One region of the Pseudarthrobacter sp. B907 genome, then DNA from elsewhere that is predicted to be linked to it. Evidence: riboswitches for the same ligand, from Rfam matches in the RefSeq annotation. Region 1 holds a riboswitch; the other holds the start of a gene.
What was found. Region 1 has a riboswitch for S-adenosylmethionine ahead of ABLI39_RS13655 (DUF1737 domain-containing protein). Riboswitches for the same ligand answer to the same signal wherever they lie in the genome.
Positions count from the first base shown of each region.

Region 2: it holds a riboswitch for S-adenosylmethionine, as region 1 does, so the genes downstream of both, metX (homoserine O-acetyltransferase MetX) here and ABLI39_RS13655 (DUF1737 domain-containing protein) in region 1, are expected to answer to the same signal.

Region 1 covers NZ_JBEEQE010000016.1:43,635-51,459, reverse strand. Annotated here, with positions in the region: gene cls (cardiolipin synthase) at 1-1,014, opposite strand, end outside; gene ABLI39_RS13665 (aminodeoxychorismate lyase) at 1,108-2,064, shown strand; gene ABLI39_RS13660 (hypothetical protein) at 2,074-2,871, opposite strand; SAM riboswitch class IV at 3,090-3,203, shown strand; gene ABLI39_RS13655 (DUF1737 domain-containing protein) at 3,217-3,543, shown strand; gene ABLI39_RS13650 (rhodanese-like domain-containing protein) at 3,540-3,950, shown strand; gene ABLI39_RS13645 (O-succinylhomoserine sulfhydrylase) at 3,951-5,159, shown strand; gene ABLI39_RS13640 (glutamate--cysteine ligase 2) at 5,156-6,370, opposite strand; gene ABLI39_RS13635 (UDP-N-acetylglucosamine 1-carboxyvinyltransferase) at 6,436-7,825, opposite strand, start outside.
Region 2 covers NZ_JBEEQE010000005.1:196,939-204,763, reverse strand. Annotated here, with positions in the region: gene mmsB (3-hydroxyisobutyrate dehydrogenase) at 1-267, opposite strand, end outside; gene ABLI39_RS06585 (LysR family transcriptional regulator) at 374-1,315, shown strand; gene ABLI39_RS06580 (GNAT family N-acetyltransferase) at 1,374-1,913, shown strand; gene ABLI39_RS06575 (sensor domain-containing phosphodiesterase) at 2,061-3,425, shown strand; gene ABLI39_RS06570 (MFS transporter) at 3,614-4,996, opposite strand; gene metX (homoserine O-acetyltransferase MetX) at 5,167-6,300, opposite strand; SAM riboswitch class IV at 6,312-6,427, opposite strand; partial or broken gene ABLI39_RS06560 (bifunctional o-acetylhomoserine/o-acetylserine sulfhydrylase) at 6,618-7,825, opposite strand, start outside.

The sequences.
Region 1 (7,825 bases):
TTGCGCGGAGTAGATCAGCGTGTTGAACAGGCGCAGGTTGTTTTCGGTGATGAAGCCGGGGCCGCTGGGCACCACCTGGGCTGTCACGTTTCCGGGCGCCGACTCGGGCCGGTGCCCCAGCTGGTGTTCCAGCGACTCATCCGTCTCGCTGAGCCAGTCGGTGGCGAACACTACGTTCAGGGTGGTGACGATCTGGCCGCGCATGCAGGTCATCAGCTCGACCCACTCGCGGCCCACCTTGCGGTGCTTCGGGTTGTTGTAGGACGGTTCGATCAGGTTCTGCGAGCCGGTGAAGGCGACCTCGCCGTCGATCACCATGATTTTGCGGTGGTTGCGCAGGTCCGGCCGGCGCCACTGGCCGTGGACCGGACGCAGCGGCAGCATCGGCCGCCAGCGGATCTTGCTGGCCTTGAGCCGTGCGATCAGCTTGCTGTACCCCTTGATGCGCAGCGTGCCGAGGTGGTCGAACAGGATCCGGACCTCGACGCCGCGCTCGGCGGCGTCCTCCAGGGCCGTCAGCAGGTCGTCGGTGACGTGGTCCGAGCTCATGATGTAGAACTCGGCGTTGACGAAGGACTTGGCCTCCCGGACCGCCGCGGCCATCGCCTTGATGGAATCCGGGTAGCCGGGCAGCAGCTCCACGCTGTTGCCGTCCACCATCGGCAGCGAGCCGAGGGTCTTGTTCAGTTCCGCGGCGGACGCCACCCATTCGGGCCCGTTATACCGGCTTTCGACGGCGGCCAGTTCGGAGGTACCGGCCCTGATCCGGGTGTTCACGGCTTCCTGCTGGGCACGGCGGCGGCGGGAGAGCCGGAAGTTGCCGAACAGCAGGAAGAGCACCAGGCCAAGCGCCGGCACAAAGAAGATGCCCAGCAGCCAGGCCATCGCGGTGGTGGGCCGGCGGTTGCCGGGAATAATCCCCAACGCCAGCACACGGATGACGAGGTCAATCACCGTCAGGATCAGAATCACCCAGGACGGCAATATCCCGGTCAGCGGAAACGGCCACAGCACAGGCGTACCCCTCAAGCTCCAGACCCGCGGAACAGTTCCGGAACGGGCAACCCGCACAGCTTATCCCGCCGCGGGCCGCACTAAGCTGAAGGCATGACTACCTCCGCCTCTGTTCCGGCCCCTGCCACGGTGCTGGTGTTCCTCGATCCCGCATTTGAGAACGGCCGGGTCGCCGACTCGTCCCGGCCGCAACTGATGGCCACGGACCAGGGCGCCACCCGCGGCGACGGCGTCTTCGAGTCGTTGCTGGCGGTGGGTGGTGCGCCGCGGAAGCTGCAGGCCCACCTGAGCCGGCTGGCCGGCTCCGCCCGGGCGCTGGAGCTCGAGATCCCGGCGGAGGACGCCTGGCGCCGCGCCATCGGCACCGCGATCAGCGAGTTCCGCGGCCAGGCCGGCGGTGACGCCGACGGGACGGACGAACTCGTGGTGAAGCTCCTCGCCACCCGCGGCGTCGAGGGCGCCGCGACGCCCACCTGCTGGGTCCAGGCCTCCCCGCCCCCGGCTGCAGGGCGCCAACAGCGCGCGACCGGCATCGACGTCATCCTGCTGGACCGCGGCTATGACAGCGAGGTCGGCGAACGCGCGCCCTGGCTTTTGCTGGGCGCCAAGACCCTGTCCTACGCGGTGAACATGGCGGCGCTCCGCTACGCCCACGCCCAGGGCGCGGACGACGTCATCTTCACGTCCGCCGACGGACGGGTCCTGGAGGGCCCGACGTCGACCGTCCTGCTGGCGCACCTGGAGACTTCCGACGACGGCGCGGGCGGGGTCCGCACCGTGCGCCGGCTGATCACGCCGCAGCTGGACAGCGGCATCCTTCCCGGCACCTCGCAGGGCGCGCTGTTCACCGCGGCCAAGGCCGCCGGCTGGGAACTGGGCTACGGCCCGCTGGTACCCGCTGACCTCTACGACGCGGACGCCGTGTGGCTCATCTCCAGCATCCGGCTCCTCGCCCCGGTAAACCACATCGACGGCAAGGAAATCGGGACCCCCGAGCTGCGCCGGCAGCTCACGGCCGAGCTGAACGCGCTGTACGCCACGATCCAGTAGCGCCGCCGCTCAGCTCCGGGTGGCGCCCTGCGCGAGGGCTTCGTCCACGAGCCGGGCCAGCGTGGCCGCCGCCGCCCGCGTGACGTCCGGGCCTGTGGCCACCGCCGAGGCCGACAGGTTTCCCTTAACGCCCGTCACCAGCAACGTTGTCATAAGCTGCCCGCTCGGCAGGGTCTGGGTGGCCAGCGAGCCGAACGAGGTGTCCGCGCTGGTCTTCACCGGCAGGATCTCGGTCTGGCTCGTGATCTTCTGGCCCCGGATCTCCATGCTGAAGTTTGTGCATTTTTTGCTTTTGGCCACGGCCGCCTCGAGGTTCACCCCCAGCTGTTTCTGATCCGCGACGGCGACCAGCGTGACGACGGTGAGGGCCTGGACCGTGGTGGATTTGGCGACACCGCCGGCATAGGTGCTGCCGGCCGGAATCTGGGCATTGCTGTCCGCCACGACCGCGCACTCTGCCGGGGATATCACGGCCTCCGACATCGTCTGCTTCGAGATCTCGATGCCCTTCTCCAACTGCTCCGCGGGCACCACCGTAAGCGCATTCCCTTCGCCGTCGGCAAGCCCCGCGATAATCGCCGTCAGTTCCGCCCCCGTGAATGCCTTCGGCGTCGGCGTCGGCGTCGGGGTTGGCGCTGCGCTACGTGGCTGGCCGGCGGCCTGCGAGGCGGCGGCTGAGGCCGGCTCGACGGTGTTCGCCGGAGACGTGGCCGGCGTCGTCGTTTGGCCGCAGCCGGCCAGCGCGAGGGCCGCTGAAATCAGGAGGGCTGCTGGTGCGCTGCGGCGCAGGTTCATGGGCAGGTTCATGGAGTTCCCCGGTTCCGTTGAAGTAGCTGGCATCTCGCCGAAAGGGCCAGGGGAACAGTCCGGGCGGCGGCCAGGGCCGCACTGCGCAATGAGCCCCCACCACACCGCCCGCAGACGCGATACGGGTGAGCCTACGGCATCGGCGGGCCAGCGCATAGTGACTTAACATGACGGCGGCGGCTCTGCCCGCCGCCGTCGCAGGTGTTAGGTTTTTCGGGAGTAATGAGACCCGGTGCCAAGCCCTGACTGGCCGGTCGGCAACCCTCCCTTTCGCGGCGGGGTGCCTCAGGTGAATACTCGGCATATCGAAATTCGAGCTGCAAGCGTGAAAGAAGGAGATCCGTCATGCCTGACGCGTCCGCCCCCGCTGTGCCTGATACAGCAACCGGGACAGCCCCCGCACCGTCCCCGGCCGGCCCCGGCGCCGAGGAGAAGCTGGCTTACCGCCTGTTCACCGGCCCCGACGACCGCACCTTCTGCGAGCGCGTCTCCGCCGCGCTGGCCGAAGGCTACGTCCTGCACGGCAGCCCCTCGGCCACCTTCAACGGCAGCACCGTGATCGTGGCCCAAGCCGTGGTGCTCCCGGCCGCGATCGCCAGCGCCGACGCCGCCGTCGCCAACGCGGTGGATGAACTCGACGCCGTCGAGTTCGAGGGCGAAGGCCACGCGTGAGCTACGCCGGAGACCTGACCCCGGAGGAGGCCTGGGCGCAGCTTGAGGCCGGCGCCGTCCTGGTGGATGTTCGCACCGAGGGCGAGTGGGCACATATTGGCGTCCCTGAGACCGCGGGCGGACGCCGGGAGCCGCTGTTCATCCAGTGGACGCTGGCCGGCGGCGCCCCCAACCCGGGGTTCCTGGAGCAGTTGCGGGCGCAGCTGCCGGACGACGGTGGCGCCGACCTCATCTTCCTCTGCCGCTCCGGTGCGCGCTCCGTGGCGGCTGCCACCGCCGCCACGGCCGCCGGCTTCACCGCCTACAACGTCCTGGAAGGCTTCGAGGGCGAACCGGATGCCTCCGGCGCCCGCACCGTGAATGGCTGGAAGAACCGCGGCCTCCCGACCAACCGGGACGAGCGCTAAGTGGGCTTCAATCCCGATGCCCAGGGCTGGAGCCCGGACACCCAGGCAGTCCGCGGCGGGCTTGACCGCACCGGTTTCCAGGAGACCACCGAGCCGATTTTCCTGAACTCCGGCTTCGTCTACGAATCCGCCGCCGCGGCGGAGCGTGCCTTCACCGGCGAGGACGAGCGCTTTGTCTATTCGCGCTACGGCAACCCCTCCGTGGCCACGTTCCAGGAGCGGCTCCGGCTGCTCGAGGGCACCGAGGCATGCTTCGCCACCGCCTCGGGCATGTCCGCGGTGTTCACCGCGCTCGGGGCGCTGCTGGCAACCGGCGACCGGGTGGTCGCGGCCCGCTCGCTGTTCGGCTCCTGCTTTGTGATCCTCAACGAGATCCTTCCGCGCTGGGGCGTAGAGACGGTCTTCGTGGACGGCCCGGACCTGGAGCAGTGGCGCACGGCGCTGTCGGAACCGACGACGGCGGTCTTCTTCGAGTCCCCGTCCAACCCGATGCAGGAAATCGTGGACATCGCCGCCGTGAGCGAGCTGGCGCACGCCGCCGGCGCGACGGTCGTCGTCGACAATGTTTTTGCCACCCCCCTGCTCCAGCGCTGCGGGGAACTCGGCGCGGACGTGATCGTCTACTCCGGCACCAAGCACATCGACGGCCAGGGCCGGGTGCTCGGCGGCGCGATCCTGGGCACCAAAGAGTTCATCGACGGCCCGGTCAAGCAGCTTATGCGCCACACCGGCCCGGCGCTCTCGGCGTTCAACGCCTGGGTACTCACCAAGGGCCTGGAGACCATGGGCCTTCGCGTGAACCACTCCTCCGCTTCCGCGCTGCGGCTGGCCGGCTGGCTCGAGGAGCAGCCCGCGGTCAGCTGGGTCAAATACCCTTTGCTGGCCTCCCACCCGCAGTACGAACTCGCCGCCCGGCAGATGAAGGCCGGCGGCACCGTACTGACCTTCGAGTTGTCCCCGTCCCCGGGTCGTTCGGCAAAAGAGGCCGCCTTCGCGCTGCTGGACGCGCTGAGGATCATCGACATCTCCAACAACCTGGGCGACTCAAAGTCGCTGATCACCCATCCGGCCACCACGACGCACCGTGCCATGGGCCCGGAGGGCCGCGCGGCGATCGGGCTGAGCGACGGCGTGGTGCGGTTGTCGGTGGGCTTGGAAGAGGTGGAGGACCTGATCCGGGACCTCGGGCACGCGCTCAAGCAGGTCTAGCTCCGGCGGACCCGGGACAATGTGGGGGCCGGTTCCGCTGCGCCCTCCATCCCCTCAGTGTCCACGCCGCGCGTCGTGACCCGCACCGCGTGGGCGACGACGGCGGCCAGCCCCGCGTCGTCGGCGGGGGTGTCCTGGCGAGGGGCGCTGAGCGCCTGCCGTTGTTGCTCCGACCCCGTGCCGTCCGCCAGGATCCGGTTGACGCCGAGCCGCGCGAGGTCCAGTTCGCCCTGCTCTGCCAGCACGGGGGCCAGGAAGTCCACGAGGGCATGCACCACCTCGGCCGCCGGGGCGGGGGTGAAGGTTCCAAAGTCGAGCAGCTGCCCGCGCAGCCCGCAGTTGCTGGCCTGCCAGGCCGCCATCCGCAACAGCAGCGTTGGCACCGGGGCGGGGTCAACGCCGTCGTCCCATTCCCGGGCCGCCGTCTCGACCAGCGCCCGCACCAGGACAGCGATCAGCGCCGCGTCCTCGGCCCGCAGGCACACATCCGCGACCCGCACCTCCACGGTGGGGTGGTGCCGGCACAGCCGCGAATCGAAGTAGACCATCCCCTCGTCCATCAGGACACCGGTCTCCACCAGGCGGCTCACCACCCGGCGGTAGACCGGCAGGCTGCCAAAGATCATGGTGGGCCCGGACCCGGGCCACCGGTTCCACGCCTGCGTCCGATAGCTCTCGAAGCCGGTCTCCGTGCCGTTCCAGTAGGGCGAGTTGGCGCTGAGGGCGATCAGCACGGCGAGCTTGTCCCGGATCCGGTCCAGCACCGCGACCGCTTCCTCCGGCGACTCCACCAAAGTGTGGACATGGAACCCGCAGGTCAGCTGCTCCTGCACGGTGAGGCCGAACCTCTTCTGCATGGTGGCGTAGCGCGGGTTGGGCGTGGTGTGCGTGACCGACGCCAGCGGCGACGTGGCCAGGGCCGCCACGCGGGCGCCGTGAGTCTGGGCGGCCCGGTCGGTGAAAGCCCGGGCCGCCCGGATCTGCCGGAGCAGGGCGCCGTAATCCAGGCAGGGCAGGGTCTGGGTTTCGATCTGCTCCAGCTTGAGCTCGAAGCTGAACCCCGAATCGTCGTGCGCGGGCTCCGTGGCCGGCGCCGTCCCGGCGGCGGGCTGCGGCTTCAGACCGCCCAGCAGAGCGTCGGCCAGCGCCAACGGGACCCCGGTGGCGGGGTCCACGATCAGCAGTTCCTCCTCGACGCCAAAGGTGCGCATGGAACCATTGTCCGTCAGCCCCTCCCCCGTGGCGCTACCCCCAACGGCCGGGCGATTCAGGCTGCTTAGTCCTGGAAATACTCGATCTTGGCGCCGATCGTGTTGAGCCGTTCGGCCAGGTCCTCATAGCCGCGCTCGATCACGTAGATGTTGCGCAGCTCGGACACGCCGCGGGCGGCGAGCATGGCCAGCAGCAGGCAGGCCGCCGGGCGCAGGGCCGGCGGGCAGCCGACCTCCGCGGCCCGCCACTTGGTGGGCCCGTTGACGTAGATCCGGTGCGGATCCAGGAGCTGGACCTGGGCCCCGAGCTTGTTCAGCTCGGTCAGGTAGATGGCCCGGTTCTCATAGACCCAGTCGTGGATCATCGTTTGGCCGTGGGCGTTGGCGGCGATCACGGCGAAGAACGGCAGGTTGTCGATGTTCAGGCCGGGGAAGGGCATCGGGTGGATCTTGTCCTCCGGCGCCCGCAGCTCCGAAGGCTGGGTGGTGACGTCCACCAGCCGGGTGCGGCCGTTCCGGGCAACGTATTCGGCCGACACTTCCAGCCGCTGGCCCATCTGCTCGAGCGTCGCGAGTTCGATCTCCATGAACTCGATCGGGACCCGGCGGATGGTGACTTCCGAGTTGGTCACGATGCCGGCGGTGATCAGGCTCATCGCCTCGATCGGGTCCTCGGACGGGAAGTATTCGATGTCGACGTCGATTGACGGGCGGCCGACGATCTTCAGCGTTGTGGTGCCCACGCCGTCGATCTGGACGCCCAGCATCTGCAGGTAGAAGCAGAGGTCCTGGACCATGTAGTTCGGGCTGGCGTTGCGGATGATCGTGGTGCCGCGGCGGTGGGCGGCGGCCATGATGGCGTTCTCGGTGACGGTGTCGCCGCGCTCGCTCAGGACGAAGGAGCGGTCGTGGCCGTCCGAGGGCGGCGCCTGCACGCTGTAGAAGCCGGATTTCGCGTCCACGCTGAGGCCGAACTGGCGCAGGGCCTGCATGTGCGGCTCCACGGTGCGGGTTCCGAGGTCGCAGCCGCCGGCGTAGGGCAGCCGGTATTCGGTGGACTCGTCGAGCAGCGGGCCCAGGAGCATAATGACGCTCCGGGTGCGGCGGGCCGCCTCGACGTCCATCGAATCCAGGTCCAGCACGGCCGGGCGGCGGATCTGCAGGTCGTTGGCGTTGAGCCAGGTGCATTCGACGCCGATGCTGGTCAGGACTTCGACGATCCGGTTGACCTCCTCGATCCGGGCCAGCCGGCGCAGCACCGTGGTGCCGCGGTTGATCAGGCTCGCGCAGAGCAGAGCGACGCCGGCGTTTTTGCTGCTGTTGACGTCCACGGCGCCGGAGAGGGTGCGGCCGCCTTCGACCCGGAGGTGCGTCATGGCGGGCCGGCCCACCTTGACGATGGTGCGGCCGAAGATCGATTCGAGCCGCTGGATCATTTTCAGGCTCAGGTTCTGC
Region 2 (7,825 bases), on a different contig from region 1:
GGTTTTGGTGTCCGCGTGGGCCAGGACGCCGTCCTCGCCGAGGTAGACGGCGCGGGCGTGCTCGCCCTTGGGGAGCATGGTGAAGACGACGTCGGCGCCCTCAACTGCCTCGGCGATACTGCCGACGGGCTTGACTCCCCCGGCCTCGGCTGCCGCCACGGCCTCGAGGTTCAGGTCGAAGCCGCGGACCTCGTTTCCGGCTTTGGCGAGGTTCACCGACATGGACCCGCCCATGTTTCCCAGTCCGATCCAGGCGACAACTGCCATGGCATAAGCTCCTTTGCTTTGCATTGTGTCCGGCGCAATTGCCGGAGTTCCGTGTCCAGCATCACACCCTGCTACAGTGCAATCAAGGGGAAAAAGTGAAGATGGCATGTGCATCGATGCACACATCGACGAAAGGCCAACGGTGGACTTGAAGCGGCTTCCCAGCCCGGACGACCTGCTGATCCTGCTGACGGTGGCCCGGCTGGGCCGGTTCAACGCCGTCGCTGAGACTCTGGGCACCACGCACACCACCATCTCGCGCAGAATCCTCGCCCTGGACAAACAGCTCGGCGGCCGGACGCTGGAGCGCAGCCCGCACGGCTGGGAGCTCACCGAGCTGGGGTCCCAGGCGGTGGTGGCCGCGGAGGCCATCGAGGGGACCCTCGGCGCATTGTCCGGCCGGATCGCCCGGGGCGAGGACGTGCTCTCCGGCCTGGTCCGGATCAGCACGCCGGACGGCTTCGGCGCGGAATTCGTCGCCCCGGCCCTGGTCCGGCTGCAGCAGGAACACCCGCTGCTAAACGTGGAGATGCTCAGCGCCACCCGCAAAGTCAGCCAAAACCGCTCCGGCGTGGACCTGGAGGTGGTGGTGGGCAACCTGGAGGTCAGCAACGCGCAGACCATTTTCCTGTCCAACTACTTCCTGCGGCTTTACGCGAGCCCGCAGTACGCGGATGAGCACGGGCTTCCGGAAACCCTCGACGACGTTCGGCGGCACGGCTTTGTCTCCTACGTGGAGTCGGCACTGCAGGTCGCGGAGCTGGGCCACCGCTCCACCCAGCTCCCGATGCCCCGCTCCAGCTTTCAGGCCACGAGCATCTTCGCCCAGCTCGAGGCCGTCCGCCGCGCCGCCGGGATCGGGCTGCTGCCCAACTTCCTCGTCGTCGGCAAACCCGGCTTTGTGCCGGTTCTGCCGGACGACTTCCAGCGGCAGCTGCCGATCTGGGCGGTGGCGCGGGCGGAGTCGCTGCGCTCGGCGCCGGTGCAGGCCGTGCTGGCGGCGGTCAGGGCCGAGATCGCCGAACGCCAAGATGTGCTGGCGGGCTGAGCCGGGGGGCTGCGTGGGGACCTCCCCGCGCTATAGGTCACGCCCCATAATTGTCGCTATGGACTACGTGCCAGTACCTCGGATCGATGCCGCCCTCGAAACAGATCGACTGCTGCTGCGGCCATGGCAGGTGTCCGACGCCGCTGTCCTGCGCGAACTGTGGACCGAGCGCGATCCACGCGTTCCTCCGCATCGCCGCATCAGTGCCGATGGTCACCCCACGCTGGAAGATATCGAGGACAGCATCCGTCGCGACGATCGGCATCCCTTCCCCGGGTTGCTGGCCGCCGAGCAAAAGGGTTCGGGGCAGGTCATTGGCTATTGCGGGCTGATTCCCAACCGGCATGGACAGCCCGAGGAACCGGAGCTCGCCTTCGAGTTCCTCCGCGACGTCTGGCGCCAGGGGTTTGCGACCGAGGCCTCCCGGTCCGTCCTCCAACAGGCGCAGGAATCAGGCTACCGACGCATTTGGGCGACGGTCCGTGACTGGAACACCGCGTCACGCCGCGTGCTGGCCAAACTCGGCTTCGTCGAAACCGGGCGGGTGGAACCCGACGACATCCACGGCGATTCTCTCTTCACCGCGAAGACATTCTGACCATAATCCGGGGGCAACGGCGCCCGGAGCGGGGTCGGATTGCGAACATCAAGATCCATCGCGCCCGAGAAACGCTGGTGGTCCCTATCCCACCAATCCGATCAGGCACGGTAGTAGGCTCATGTTACCAAGCCTGGGGGAATGGAAATGTCAAAGAATTCGGGTTCGCCGCGGATACGCGATGTACTGGTTGTTGTGCTGGCCATCCAGATGGTGTTCGCCGTGACGGCGGCCGCCATCGTGATCCTTGACCCTGAAGGCATCCTGGATGAACCAAGGGACCGGTTGCTGGCCAGTCTCCTCGTGTTGGCGCCCATGGCCATGGCTCTAGTCCTGGCTGTACGTTTCCGCAGGGGGCACCGGGCTGAGAGGCGCCGTGCTGGGGCTACCGCCCAGTTGATGGACACTGTCCTGATCACCAGCCAGGAGTGGGTGTGGGCCGTCGACGACCGGGGACGCTTCACGTTTTCGAGCCCGACCAGTGAGAACCTTCTCGGATGGAAGCCGGACGAGTTGCTCGGCCAGCGATGCGACCTCGTCATCGATGGCGGCGACCTGGCGCGCGCCAAGCTCGACGTGGCGGCCGCCTCCGGACCGGGCTGGACAGGTGTCATCGTTCGGTGCCGGCACCGCGACGGCGGCGCCGTATGGATGGAAGTCTCCGGCACTGTCCGCCCCGCCACGGACGACCGGCCCGGAGGATTCGAGGGCACGAGCCGGATGCTCCCGCCGTTGACGGCACAGGAGGCGATGGATTCCCTCAACCGCGAACAGCTCCAACTGATGCTCGACCAGGACCGGCTCCTTACGGCCTTCCAGCCCATCCACAGCCTCGCAACAGGCAAACTCCTCGGCGTCGAGGCGCTGACCCGGTTCGTCGGCGAGGACGGTGCCGGCCCCGAATTCTGGTTCAAGGAGGCCGCCATCGTCGGCCTGTTGAGTGAACTTGAGTTCGCCGCCATGGAGAAAGCACTGGAGACGGCGCAGGGACTTCCCCCGGGCATCTACGTGGCTTTGAACCTTTCCCCGGAGACGTGTCTGGACCCACGTCTGCCTGACCTGCTCCAGCGCTCCGGGCTGCCCCCGAAACGAATTGTCCTGGAACTAACGGAACGGCTCGAAGTAAGCGAATACGCCCCGCTCCTTGCCGTGCTGGCCCCGTTGCGGAAAGAGGGGCTCCGCATCGCCGTGGACGACGCCGGCTCCGGCTTCGCCTCCATGCGCCATGTCCTCCACGTCCGGCCCGAAATCATCAAACTGGACCGCAGCCTGATCGCCGGGATCGACGACGACCAGGGCCAGCACGCACTCGGCGCCGCCATGGTGGAGTTTGCCCGCCAAATCGGCGCCACGCTGATCGCTGAAGGGATCGAAACGCCTGAGGACCTCGCGGCCGTGGCAGGACTCGGCATGAGCGCTGGGCAGGGCTACCTCATCGGCCGCCCCTCGATCCACCCGAAAGACTGGGCCGCCTGGTCAGAGAGCATGCGCCTCGGGCCCGACACACAATAGACGGCACACCTTGCCTTTGGCGCCTGAACCTCTCGCGCCCGAACTTCGGAACCGGTCGAGTCGTGGATGAGCCGCCCGCGAAAATGCCGGTGACGGCGGGCTAATCGGGGACGGTTAACGGCAGCTGCCCGCGCCCGCGGTGAACGCGGACACGGGCAGCGTGGTGCCAATGGAGCTTACTTCTTGCCTTACTTCTTGCCTGCGGCAAGGAGGTCGGCGGTGCCCTGGGCGTCGGCGGCGTCGACGTCGTGCAGGGAGATGCCGCGGGTTTCCTTCAGGAAGTACACGGCGACCATGGTGACAACGCAGGCGATGAGCAGGTAGATGGCCACCGGAACGGAGGACTTGTACTGGCCCAGGAGCGCGACGGCGATGATCGGGGCGAGCGAACCGGCCACGATCGACGTCACCTGGTAGCCGAGCGAGACGCCGGAGTAACGCATCCGGGTCGGGAACATCTCGGCCATGATGGCCGGCTGCCCGGCGTACATCAGTGCGTGGAAGAGCAGGCCGATGATGACGGCGGCCAGGATGATGAAGTCGTTGCCGGTGTCCATCATCGGGAAGGCGAAGAAGCCCCAGGTCGCACCCAGGACGGCACCTGCCATGTAAACGGGCTTGCGGCCGAAGCGGTCCGAGAGCCGGCCCACCACCGGGACCACGGAGAAGTGAATCGCGTGCGCCACGAGCAGCAGGAGCAGGATCTTGGCGGTGTCGGCGTGGACCACGGTCTTCAGGTAAGTGATGGAGAAAGTGACCACGAGGTAGTACAGGATGTTTTCCGCGAACCGCAGGCCCATGGCGGTGAACACGCCGCGGGGGTAGCGGCGGAAGACTTCGGCGACGCCGTAGCCCTTGTTTTCGGTGACAACTTCCTTCTGTGCCTCGAGGAAGATCGGGGCGTCCTGGACCTTGGTGCGGATGTAGTAGCCGACGACGACGATCACGGCGGAGAGCCAGAATGCCACGCGCCAGCCCCAGCCGAGGAAGTCCGCGGAGGACAGCGTGGAGGAGAGGATGAACAGCACGGCGGTGGCGAGCAGGTTGCCGAGCGGGACGGCCGACTGCGGCCAGCTGGACCAGAAGCCGCGGGACTTGCTCGGGCTGTGCTCGGCCACGAGTAGCACGGCGCCGCCCCATTCGCCGCCTACGGCGAAGCCCTGGGCGAAGCGCAGGAAGACCAGCAGGGCCGGTGCCCAGTAACCGATCTGCGCGAAGCTGGGGAGGCAGCCCATCAGGAAGGTGGAGACGCCCACCAGAATGATGCTGAGCTGCAGCAGCTGCTTGCGGCCGAACTTGTCACCGAAGTGGCCAAAGACGATGCCGCCGATCGGGCGGGCCACGAAACCCACCGCGTAAGTCAGGAACGCGGCAAGAATGCCGTCCAGTTCCGTACCCGAGTTGGGGAAGAACATCTTGCCGAAGACCAGGGTGGCGGCGGAGGCGTAGAGGAAGAACTCATACCACTCGACAACCGTGCCGGCCATGGAGGCCGTTACTACCTTCTTCAGTCCGGACGTCTTGACGTCCGGCTCCTCTGCGCGCCGTGCGGCGGCGTTTTCCGTGCTCATGCGAACTCCTTTGGTGTCGCCTTCGACACCCTGTGGACCATTGGGTTGACAACGCGCGTGTGAGTTGGGACACACGGCGTCATTCTCCACGAGTATGGCCCCGCATCCCGGCAGGCTCAACCACTAATCACGCAGGGCGTGTCTGCAAAAATGCACACACCTCCCCTTGGCTACGCGAAGAAGGTGCTCCGGAGCTGCCCGCTGAGCTGGCCGATTTCGGTCAGGAAGCCGTCGTGGCCGATCGGAGCTTCGATGATGTGCACCGGAACCTCACCCGGCAAGGCGGCGGCGAGTTCATCGGACTGGGCCGGGAAGTACAGCCGGTCCGAGTCCACGGCCGCCACGAAGAACTCCGCCGTGGCGCGGGAAACGGCCTCCTCCAGGGTGCCGCGGCCGCGCGTGACGTCGTGGCTCATAAGCGCCTCGGTGATGGCAATGTAGCTGTTGGCGTCGAAACGGCGCACCAGCTTGTTGCCCTGGTGATCGAGGTAGCTCTCCACCTGGTAGCGGCCCCGTCCCGCCAGCGACCCGGCCTCCAGCGGCGCCTCGGCGGCCTGGGCGTTCCGTCCGAAGCGGCCGTCCAGCTCGGCGGCGGAGCGGTAGGTGATGTGGGCGATCCGGCGCGCCAAGGCCAGCCCGGCGTCCGGCTCCGGGCCGCCGTAGTAGTCGCCGCCGTTGAAATGAGGGTCCTGGCGGATGGCGAGGGTCTGGGCCTGCGCGAAGGCAATCTGCTCGGCCGTGCTGCTGGCACCGACGGAAATAACAGCGCAGCGCCGGACCCGCGCCGGGTAGCTGACCGCCCATTCCAGGGCGCGGGCTCCGCCGAGGGAGCCGCCGAGCACGGCGTACCAGCTGCCGATCCCGAGGGCGTCGGCGAGCCGGGCTTCGGCGGCGGTGCTGTCGCGAAGGGTTACCAGCGGGAAGCGGGAGCCCCACGGCCGGCCGTCCGGCGCCGGCGTCGAGGGCCCGGTGGAGCCGTAGCAGCCGCCGAGGATGTTGATGGAGACAACAAAGTACTTGTCCGTGTCCACCGGGGCGCCGGGGCCGGCCAGCTGCTCCCACCATCCCGGCTCCTCGCCGGCGCCGCGGGTGACGTGGGTGTCCCCGGTCAGGGCGTGTTCGATCAGCACCGCATTAGAGGCGTCCGCGTTTAGGGTGCCCCAGGTTTCGTAGGCGAGCGTGGCCTCCGGCAAGGTGGCGCCGGATTCCAGCACCAGGGAGCCGATCGACAGGTACTGAACGGTTCCGTCCGGGACCGCGGGCTTGTTTTCGGGTACTCCCGTACGGGAGACGGCAATCGTCATGTGGGGACCTAACCTCGCGCTTGCCCGCCGTCAGCTGACCGGCGGGCCAGGTCTTCACCCGGGGCACCCCGCCGCGGAAGGAGGGTTGCCGGCCAGCAAGCCGGGGCTGTCGCTGGCACTCATGACCTGCGTCGATTCTACGAAACCCGGCGGGGCAAGCGCGAAGATTGTGACGGCCGTGTGACAGCCGGATCCTACGGCAGCCCAGTTTCCCCACCTTTAAAGGCCGTGTCCGGCGGGTCGCCCCGAAAATGTCGGCGCGTCCCGCCGTCGCGCCCGCAAAGGTGGGGAATTTCGGCGTCGGCTTCCGTATGACCTCAGGCGTCCTTGGCTGCCCGGAAGCCGGCGTCGAGGTCCGCAATGATGTCGTCGATGTGTTCGAGCCCCACCGACAGCCGCACCAGCCCCGGATGGACGCCGGCCACCGCCTGCTGTTCCGGCGAGAGCTGGCTGTGCGTGGTCGACGCCGGGTGGATCACCAGTGAGCGCACGTCACCGATGTTCGCCACGTGCGAGTGCAGTTCGAGGGCGTCAACGAAGCGTTTGCCGGCCTCCGCTCCCCCGGCGAGGTTGAAGGCGACGATGGCGCCGGTGCCCTTCGGACCGTACTTGCGGCCGCGCTCGTACCAGGGGCTGGACGGCAGCCCGGCGTAGGCGACGGATTCGACGTCGTCCCTGGCTTCCAGCCATTCGGCCACCCGGGTGGCGTTGGCGACGTGCCGTTCCACCCGCAGGCTCAGCGTCTCGATGCCCTGGGCGATGAGGAAGGCGTTGAACGGGGACACGGCCGAGCCGAGGTCGCGCAGCAGCTGGACCCTGGCCTTGAGGATGAAGGCGAGGTTTGCCCCCAGCGCCCCGTCCGCGCCGAGGTCCCGGGCGTAGACCAGGCCGTTGTACGTGGGGTCCGGGGTGTTGAAGCCGGGGAAACGCTCCGGGTCCTTGCCGAAGTCGAAGTTGCCGGAGTCGACAATCACGCCGGCGATCGCGGCGCCGTGGCCGCCGAGGTACTTGGTGGCAGAGTGGACGACAATGTCGGCGCCCCACTCGATCGGCCGGATCAGGTACGGGGTGGAGAGGGTGTTGTCCACGATCAGCGGCACCCCGGCCTGATGGGCCACCTCCGCTATACCCTCAATGTCCAGCACGTCCTGGCGGGGGTTGGAGACCACCTCGCCGAAGAACAGTTTGGTGTTCGGCTGCACGGCGTCGCGCCATTGGTCCAGGTTGTCCGGGTCCTCCACGAACGTGACGGAGATGCCGAACTTCTTCAGGGTGTGGGCCAGCAGGTTGTAGGTGCCGCCGTACAGGCTGGGGCTGGCGACGACGTGGTCCCCGACCTCGGCGATGTTCAGGATTGCGAAGGTCTCCGCAGCCTGCCCGGAGCTTAGCAGGAGCGCGCCGAGGCCGCCTTCGAGGCTCGCGACCCGCTGCTCCACGGCGTCCTGGGTGGGGTTGCCGATCCGGGTGTAGATGGGCGCGAGTTCGGCGAGCGCGAACCGGTTGGCGGCGCTTTCGGCGCTGGGAA